2 regions of the Paenibacillus sp. J22P15 genome follow, and region 1 is predicted to be linked to the other one. Evidence: predicted binding sites of a transcription regulator. Region 1 holds the regulator's gene; the other holds the start of a gene.
What was found. The regulator LexA, encoded in region 1, represses DNA repair genes until DNA is damaged. The targets are predictions, from matches to a motif close to CGAACATATGTTCG.

Region 1 (4,199 bases):
TTGGAGCTTTCAGCAGATGCTCCGATACGCGAACCTTATATCGCGTATATGCAAGGCGGCCTTACGTATGCTCATGCAAAATATGGTGTTCTGACTGCATTATATCGCCTAGTGGATAGTGGTTTAATTGTGATTAAACCTTACATGACTTGACACATTTGAATGCGAAAGGTTAGAATGAACATATTATAGAGCGACTGGAAGGTTGATGCGACATGGCTGATGATATTCGCAGAAATATGGCCTTATTTCCTATCGGCATTGTTATGAAGCTGACGGATTTAACAGCCCGCCAAATCAGGTATTACGAACAGCATGAATTGATCGTGCCTGCTAGAACAGCAGGGAACCAACGATTATTTTCGTTTAATGACGTTGAACGGCTTCTGGAAATAAAATCATTGATTGAGAAAGGCGTTAACATCGCCGGAATTAAACAAGTGATGAATCCGGTATCGAAAGAATCGGATGATGCAACAATCGTTAGTGAGCAATCAGAAGTAAAACGACGTGAGCTATCTGATCAGCAGCTTCATCGATTACTTAAACAGCAATTGCTGGAGAAAAGGCCAGGTCAGGCTTCACTCATTCAAGGACAATTAACTCGTTTCTTAAATAAGCGCTAATTGACTTTAATAACCATTGATGTGCAAACTAAGGAGATGATTCTGTGAGTTACACTAAAGACGATATTAGACGTATAACACAGGAACAAAATGTTCGGTTTATTCGTTTGCAGTTTACGGATTTACTTGGAACGATTAAAAATGTTGAAATTCCTGTAAGTCAGCTTGAAAAAGCGTTGGACAACAAAATGATGTTCGACGGTTCTTCTATCGAAGGTTACGTTCGTATTGAAGAATCTGATATGTACTTATACCCTGATCTTGATACATGGGTTGTATTTCCATGGGTAACACAAGATCGTGTTGCTCGTCTGATCTGTGATATCTACATGCCGGACGGAACACCTTTCGCTGGAGATCCACGCGGTATTTTGAAACGTGCATTGAAGGAAGCGGAAGAGCTTGGTTATACGGCAATGAATGTTGGTCCTGAACCGGAATTTTTCTTATTCAAAACCGATGAGCGCGGTGAGCCAACTACGGAGCTTAATGACCAAGGCGGTTACTTCGACTTAGCACCTATGGATATGGGTGAAAATTGTCGTCGTGAAATCGTTTTGACACTTGAAGAAATGGGCTTTGAGATTGAGGCATCTCACCATGAGGTTGCTCCTGGTCAGCATGAGATCGATTTTAAATATGCTGATGCGATCAAGGCTGCAGACCAAATTCAAACGTTTAAGCTAGTTGTTAAAACAGTTGCACGCGAACATGGCTTGCATGCATCGTTTATGCCAAAGCCTTTGTACGGTGTGAATGGTTCTGGTATGCACTGTCACCAATCGCTTTTCACTGGTGATACGAATGCGTTCTACGATGAGAAGGACAAGCTAGGCCTTAGTGCTGTTGCACGTCAGTATATGGCAGGAATCCTGCTTCATGCTCGCGCAATGGCAGCCATTACGAACCCTACAATCAATTCCTATAAACGTCTTGTCCCTGGTTATGAAGCGCCTTGTTATGTAGCCTGGTCAGCAAGCAACCGTTCACCAATGATTCGTATCCCAGCTTCACGCGGACTTAGTACTCGTGTAGAGGTGCGTAATCCAGATCCAGCAGCTAATCCGTATTTGGCTCTTGCAGTCATGCTTAAAGCAGGTCTTGACGGCATTAAGAACAAAGCACAGCTGCCAGCTCCTACGGACCGGAACATCTACATCATGACAGAGGAAGAGCGTCAAGATGCAGGAATTCCAAGCTTGCCGCTAGATTTGAAAGAAGCATTAGATGAGATGCTAAGAAGCGACATTGTATGCGAAGCGCTTGGCGATCACGCTCTTGCTCATTTTTACGAGCTTAAAGAAATCGAGTGGGATATGTATCGCACACAAGTTCACCAATGGGAACGCGATCAATATTTGACTCTTTACTAGAAATTAGATCCCTTGACGCCATAGGCGTTGAGGGATTTTTTTTGTGTTTGTAATAGCCAGTACCATATAGAGTTAGTACTATTCGGGAATCCGCCTTATTGCTATATTTGTTCTAATGGATAGTCGATTCAACGAGAAAGAGGTGAGCAACGTGACAGTATCCAATTCGGATCACGAAATAGATCAATTTGTGTACGTATTATTAACGGACACAGGTACATGGTTTACAAGGTTGATTAAAGCTTTTACAGGTGCTCCATATAATCATGCTTCCATTGTTATGGGAGATGATTTGAAGGATATTTATAGCTTTGGACGCAAACGGGCGAATAATCCATTGATAGCTGGGTTTGTCAAAGAAAACGTATATGAAGGGACGTTTCGCCAATTTCCTTCTACGCGCTGCGTACTGCTAAAGATCGCTGTATCGGATAAACAAAGAGCTTCGTTGTTGCAAGTTGTGCGTGAGTTTGAGAATAAAAAAGATCAATATCGTTATAATCTTGTTGGATTGATAGGTGTGCTTCTAGAACTTGATATTAAACCCGCTGACGCCTATTTTTGCTCACAGTTTGTTGCAGAGACCATGCGCAGGAGCGGCATTCCATTGTGGGAACGTCCATCGACACAAGTGACACCACATGATTTTCTACTGCACGAGCAACTCGAAGTTGTATACGAAGGACTTCTCTATAATTATCCATTGCTTAATCGTCAAAAATTAATTCGAAATGCACCTTCAAAAGCCCCCGCCTATTTCTTTTGGAAGCGAGTGGTTTAACATATGCGATTAGAGAAGATTGAAAGCACAAAAAGCACAAAAAGATCCATGTAATGGATCTTTTTGTGTGAGATTTACTATAGAAGGATTAAATTAAAGGTCTGTTTTAGTAGCCGCCAAAGCGCATGCAGCTGCATGCTATAATAACCAACAAGATGAAGAGAACAAGAATCGTACCAGTGTTTGTAAAGGCTCCACCTACATAACCGGACATTGTTCATTGCACCTCCTTTTGAATTGAATACATAGTATGATATGCGGATAAAGTCACAGTGATTGGGTAATTGTCCTTAGTAAACCAAAGAATAGGCTGAATCATCGATGCTTACGCACGGATTCAGCCTATTCTTTATGTACTAACAAGATAAAATTAATGAATATCGCGGAAAAGTCCGATGACTTTGCCAAGAATCGTTACATTTTGAAGTAAAATCGGCTGCATAGTTGAATTCTCAGGCTGCAAGCGAATATGTGTTTTCTCTTTGTAGAAGGTTTTGACTGTTGCTTCGTCATCCTCGGTCATCGCGACAACAATTTCACCATTATTTGCAGTTTGTTGTTGACGAACGATTACATAATCTCCATCATGAATACCTGCTTCAATCATACTCTCGCCCATGACATTCAGAATAAAGACACTGCTGTCACCGACAAAATGGGAGGGAAGCGGGAAATACTCTTCGATGTTCTCCGTCGCCGTAATTGGCACACCAGCGGTAACTTTTCCGACAATCGGTACTCTTGCTACGGACATCGGGATAATACCTTCAGAAACTTCTTGATCTAAAATTTCAATAGCACGCGGTTTCGTGGGATCTCGGCGTATTAGACCTTTCTTCTCTAAGCGGTCCAAATGACCATGAACGGTTGAACTGGACAACAATCCAACAGCTTCGCCGATTTCTCGAACGGAGGGTGGATAGCCTTTCTCCCGCACTTCATTCTTAATAAATTCAAGAATTGAATGTTGTCGGTTAGAAATCTTCGACACTGCAATCACTCCATTAGTAGGTTTGCAAAAAATTATAACATAGAACCGGAGTTCGTACAAACATAAGTTCTTAAGTACAGAGGTTCGTATTTTTTCGTTGACACCAAACGTTTGTTCGTGTAATCTAAAAACAGAACAAACGTTTGGGGTGCTGATAAATGATAACGAGTCCAAGTTTTTATAGAACGATACATAAGCAAGATACAAACAAAGCAACGAAGAGTAAACAAAGAGTAGGACTATTACTGAAGCGACATGCTGCTAAGATCACAGTTTGCGCTGCTGTGTTTATTCTTCTGTTTACTAGCTTCCTAATGATGGGAACATATGCTTCAGGGAATTCTCCTCAAGCAGCAACTGTAGAAGAGAATATTATCACTGTTAAGTCTGGCGACACTCTCTGGAATATTGCAAAGCAATTTACAAAT
Region 2 (4,199 bases), on a different contig from region 1:
TAGCTGCCATCACTCTGCGCTTCCACTTCCGCCATATAGCCGCCCGCGTTCTGGATCGCAGCAAGCTCGTTCACCTTCTGCTCCAAACTCTTACCCGCCATACGCGGTTCATAACGTTCGAACATCTTCTTCTTGCGTCCATCAAACATCCGATCAATTAGCGCTGCGGTTTCCGGGTCTTCAGCCAACTCATCAAGCAAGTCGAGTGTAAGCAAATGATAATTTTTTGGAAAAAGCTCATCTGCCTCAGCCGTTAGCTCATAAGCATGGAGCGGTCTGCCCATCGCCTGACGTACGGATACGATATTGACGCTGCCTTCGTTCTCCAGTGCATACATATGCCGCCTGATCGCCATCTCCGTTAATCCAAGCTCATCTGACAAAGCGCCAGCATTCATTCTACCGCCTGTTTTCAGCAGCATCAGTATGCGCTCGCGTGTAGAGTGATCCCTTCCCGAAGCAGCCGTTATATCTACTGCATCTGCCGTTTTCATCCGCTTCAACCCTTCACCACCTTTGCAGGCTTGATAGCGTCATTGTAACGTATTTTTAGTTTTTCGTAAATCAAGTGTAAATAAGGTTAACAACCCTACAATTCGCGTTCCAAATAATCTTCAATGGCTTGCTTGAAAGCAGGCATCAGTGTAGAAAGCTTAAGGGTGAGCGGATGAAGCTCTGTTCTCTGCCAGACATAATAATCCTGCACCAAAGGCTTCCGAAGCCTCACAAGCTCTATCAGTGTAGCCTGCATGTCCGACGGAAATGCACCCGCTTCGCCCGTAATTTCAATGATGTCCTCATAACTGCTCGCATCCCGCAAAATAAACCCATCGATCAAGAAACTTCCAACATCTGTTACCGTTTCAATAGCCAGATGCAGCGCTCTCTCCTGCGCCAAACCTTCCAACAGAGTGGCCTGCCAATTAGCGGCAAGCGAATCCAACGCCGAAGAGATTTCAGTAATCGAATCCAGCCTGACGGCAATTTGTTCACGATTTACATAATACATCAGTCAGTCGCCCGCTTTCAGCCTTGTTTCTTTTTTTTCGCCTTCCGTTTAAGCCATGCCACCATAATAATGCTGCTAAAAATGATGACCAGTAAATATGTCAATATTTCATATACATCTCTCATGTCACTCATAAATCTTCATCCTGCCTCTCAGCTTTCAAAATCAACGCTGACGGAAGCTTCGCGAACTTGCATCATATGCTCAATTACCTTTTTATGTACAGGATGCACTTGGTAAACCTCCAGCGCCTCCAATGATTCGAATTTCGTAATAAGAGCAATATCGTACGAACGCTCAGAATGCACAACGTCAATTCCAACTTCAATTGACTTCAGCACTTCGATTTTGCCTTCCATATCTCTAAGCACCTGAGCGGTACGTGCTACGCTCTCTTCACTGCCATCTTTTAATTTAAAAAAAACGATATGAGTAAGCATTATTTAGTTCCTCCTTTGAATTCGGCGAATAACTTTTGTCTTTTTGTCACATAATAACCTATGCAGTCGCATTACGGCAATCTTTAACACGAAGGGGATCGGTACGTTATGCGCTATCCGGTTACAATTGTTGCAACATTATTTGGACTTGCTATCAGCTTGTTTAACTCGACGGGATATGATCCGCACAATCTTATCTTCTTCATGTTCAGCATTCCCGCATGGGTCGTTGATTTATTTGTAGACGTGCACGAGGTAAACGTGCTGCTCATGTATGCACTTACCGTTATTACATGGGCGCTGCTCGGCTTCGTCGCCGATGTGCTTATTGCACGCGGCCGTGAAAAAGAGCATCAATCTCGTTCAGCACGATAGCCTTATTTTAGGCAAAAAGGAGCCTTTCGGCTCCTTTCTCATTTTTACAGCACATGAATCGGTTAAACCTTAGGCTGCTTCTACAACTAAAGTAGATTCCATCGTCGTGTGTCCTTGACCGCATGGAATGGAACAATAGATCTTGTAAGTTCCTGGCTCTTTAAATTCCAAGTCAGTTTCTGGGTGATCGTTATCCAAAGCTACTTGAAGCTCGTCAATATGTACCCCGTGAATACCGCTTTTATTCGAAAGCTTAAGTCTAACTTTGTCTCCAACCTTAACTTTGTACTCTTTTTGATCAAATACGAAATCATTCGATGCTACAACCTTCAGTAAAGTCATACCCTCTGGCAACGAGGCAGACTCATCAACCGGCTTAGCTGGCAGTGCGAATGTGAGCAAATATAAGCCCAACAAAGACGCCGCTGCAAATAAAGTAAACATAACCCACTTATGCATTGCTATGTGCTCCCCTTTGCGTTCATAATGTCTACCTCTTATATTACATAAGATCGTCCGAAGTTCTCAACCTTAAACTACGGAAAGCTGAAAAGTTTTTTTGTTATTTTGACAAAACCATGAACAATTCCATAATTAGCTAGACAAATACTGTTTTAGCACTCGTTCGGACTCGGCCTTCACAAAACCCCACAGCATAAAAAAACGATGATGGTACCCTCTGCATACATATTCTGCGTGCAGTCCGTCCGCTTCGCGTTTCTCCTCATACACTTTTATGCCCGTCTCCCGAAATTTCCTCCTAATCCCAGCGAGATCAAGCAGTACCCGATCCTGCATGCCGCGCATCATCGATTCGTAAAACCGCGGGAGCTTAATAGCCGAAGTACCTATTACACGTATATCATGATCCAAAATCCGCATGACAATGCCAAGCAGCACATATCGTTTCACCAGCATAAGCTCTTCCTCAGTCTGAATCGGCGGATGACCAGCTGTTCTGACTTTTCCGCGAGCTTCTTCCTCTTTAGCGGCCATTGCCACCCCTCCATAATAAGAACATTTGTTCTTATTATAGCGAGGAGTGAGGATTTGATGCAAGTTTATTTACTTTTTCCTAAAAGTTAACTTTTATTCCTGCACTTCTCGATTTCTTGCAAACCTACCACCCTGTTTCAATAGGATAAACATATTTAAAACAATTTCCCCCAACTCATCTGCATTCCCTGTATAATACATAATGCATAAAAGGTGCGGCGTATAAAGCCATATTACGAATGAGGGTGACAGGCATGCAGATTTTTTTGAAACTTAGCCTAAAACTGCTTCGTTTAAACAATTACTTTATTGTTTTCCTCACATTATTACTTGTATTTGTCAGCGCTACGATCGCATTCCTGCTTGAACCAAGCACCTTTGGCAATTGGTTTAATTCGTTATGGTGGGTGATGACAACGATCGCTACAGTGGGCTACGGCGATTATTTTCCCAAAACGGTACCTGGTAAGGTGCTTGCCATGCTGCTGTACGTATTCGGAATCGGCCTGCTGAGCTTATTGATTGGAAAAATTATCGATTCCATAGCTGAACTTCAGCGGAGAAGAGAAGGTGGAAAATTGAAGTTCCAAGGTCAGGACCATATTATCGTCATTAATTGGAGTAAAAAAGCGCAGCTAGCCGTTGAGGATTTACTAGACTCGAATACGGAGATGTCCATAATTATTATTGATATTAGTGCGAAGCATCCCTTCGATCATCCTCGGGTGCATTTCGTAAGCGGTGATCCTACCTCTGCTGAAGTACTTGAACAGGCAAATGTGCATGCGGCTCGTTCTGCGATTATTTTTGCTGATCCATCTATCGAAGACACCTCGCTCATCGATGGCAAATCGCTGCTCATCGCTTCTAGTATTGAACAGATTGCTCCCGCAGTCCATACAACAGTTGAGATCATGCTTGAGAAGCATATTCTTAATTTCCGACACGTACAAGTAAATGATTTTATATTATCGCATGATGCTGTTTCTAGGCTGGCTGTAAGATCTGCTTTAAAGGAAGGCAATGTAGATATCTTCATGCAGCTGCTCAGCCGAAAATATGGCGAAGACGTATTTGAGATCACCATAGATCCAAGCTGGTCAACCTATGGGGATGCCTTCCATGCGCTTCTGCGCAAAGGGGCTACACTGATTGCTGACCGCACCGACATGGGCATTAACCGCAGGCTCGAAGCACCTATTCCAGCCGCTGCTCGTTTATTCGTTATTTCGAATGACGAGACCATCGCTAAGATTAGATCTGAAAGGCGGTAATTATATTGAATCTCTCGCTAATCTACATGGAATGGTCTGAGCCATTTCAGCGCGTAGAGCGAACCATTACGGAAGCTGCTGTAACTCGTGAAGATATATTTGTTC

Region 2: a site for LexA is predicted at 2,839-2,852, ahead of AC0YN6_RS11735 (YhjD family protein). Genes of this name have one in related genera too.

What each region holds. Positions count from the first base shown of each region.
Region 1 is NZ_JBWDNT010000001.1:831,759-835,957, reverse strand. It holds gene AC0YN6_RS03915 (methionine gamma-lyase family protein) at 1-153, shown strand, start outside; gene AC0YN6_RS03910 (MerR family transcriptional regulator) at 216-626, shown strand; gene glnA (type I glutamate--ammonia ligase) at 671-1,999, shown strand; gene AC0YN6_RS03900 (C40 family peptidase) at 2,151-2,780, shown strand; gene yjcZ (sporulation protein YjcZ) at 2,887-2,994, opposite strand; gene lexA (transcriptional repressor LexA) at 3,151-3,771, opposite strand; gene yneA (cell division suppressor protein YneA) at 3,930-4,199, shown strand, end outside.
Region 2 is NZ_JBWDNT010000004.1:152,462-156,660, reverse strand. It holds gene AC0YN6_RS11760 (helix-turn-helix transcriptional regulator) at 1-494, opposite strand, end outside; gene AC0YN6_RS11755 (DUF86 domain-containing protein) at 590-1,009, opposite strand; gene AC0YN6_RS11750 (Dabb family protein) at 1,162-1,449, opposite strand; gene AC0YN6_RS11745 (hypothetical protein) at 1,558-1,824, shown strand; gene AC0YN6_RS11740 (cupredoxin domain-containing protein) at 1,894-2,283, opposite strand; gene AC0YN6_RS11735 (YhjD family protein) at 2,419-2,820, opposite strand; gene AC0YN6_RS11730 (potassium channel family protein) at 3,075-4,094, shown strand; gene AC0YN6_RS11725 (hypothetical protein) at 4,100-4,199, shown strand, end outside.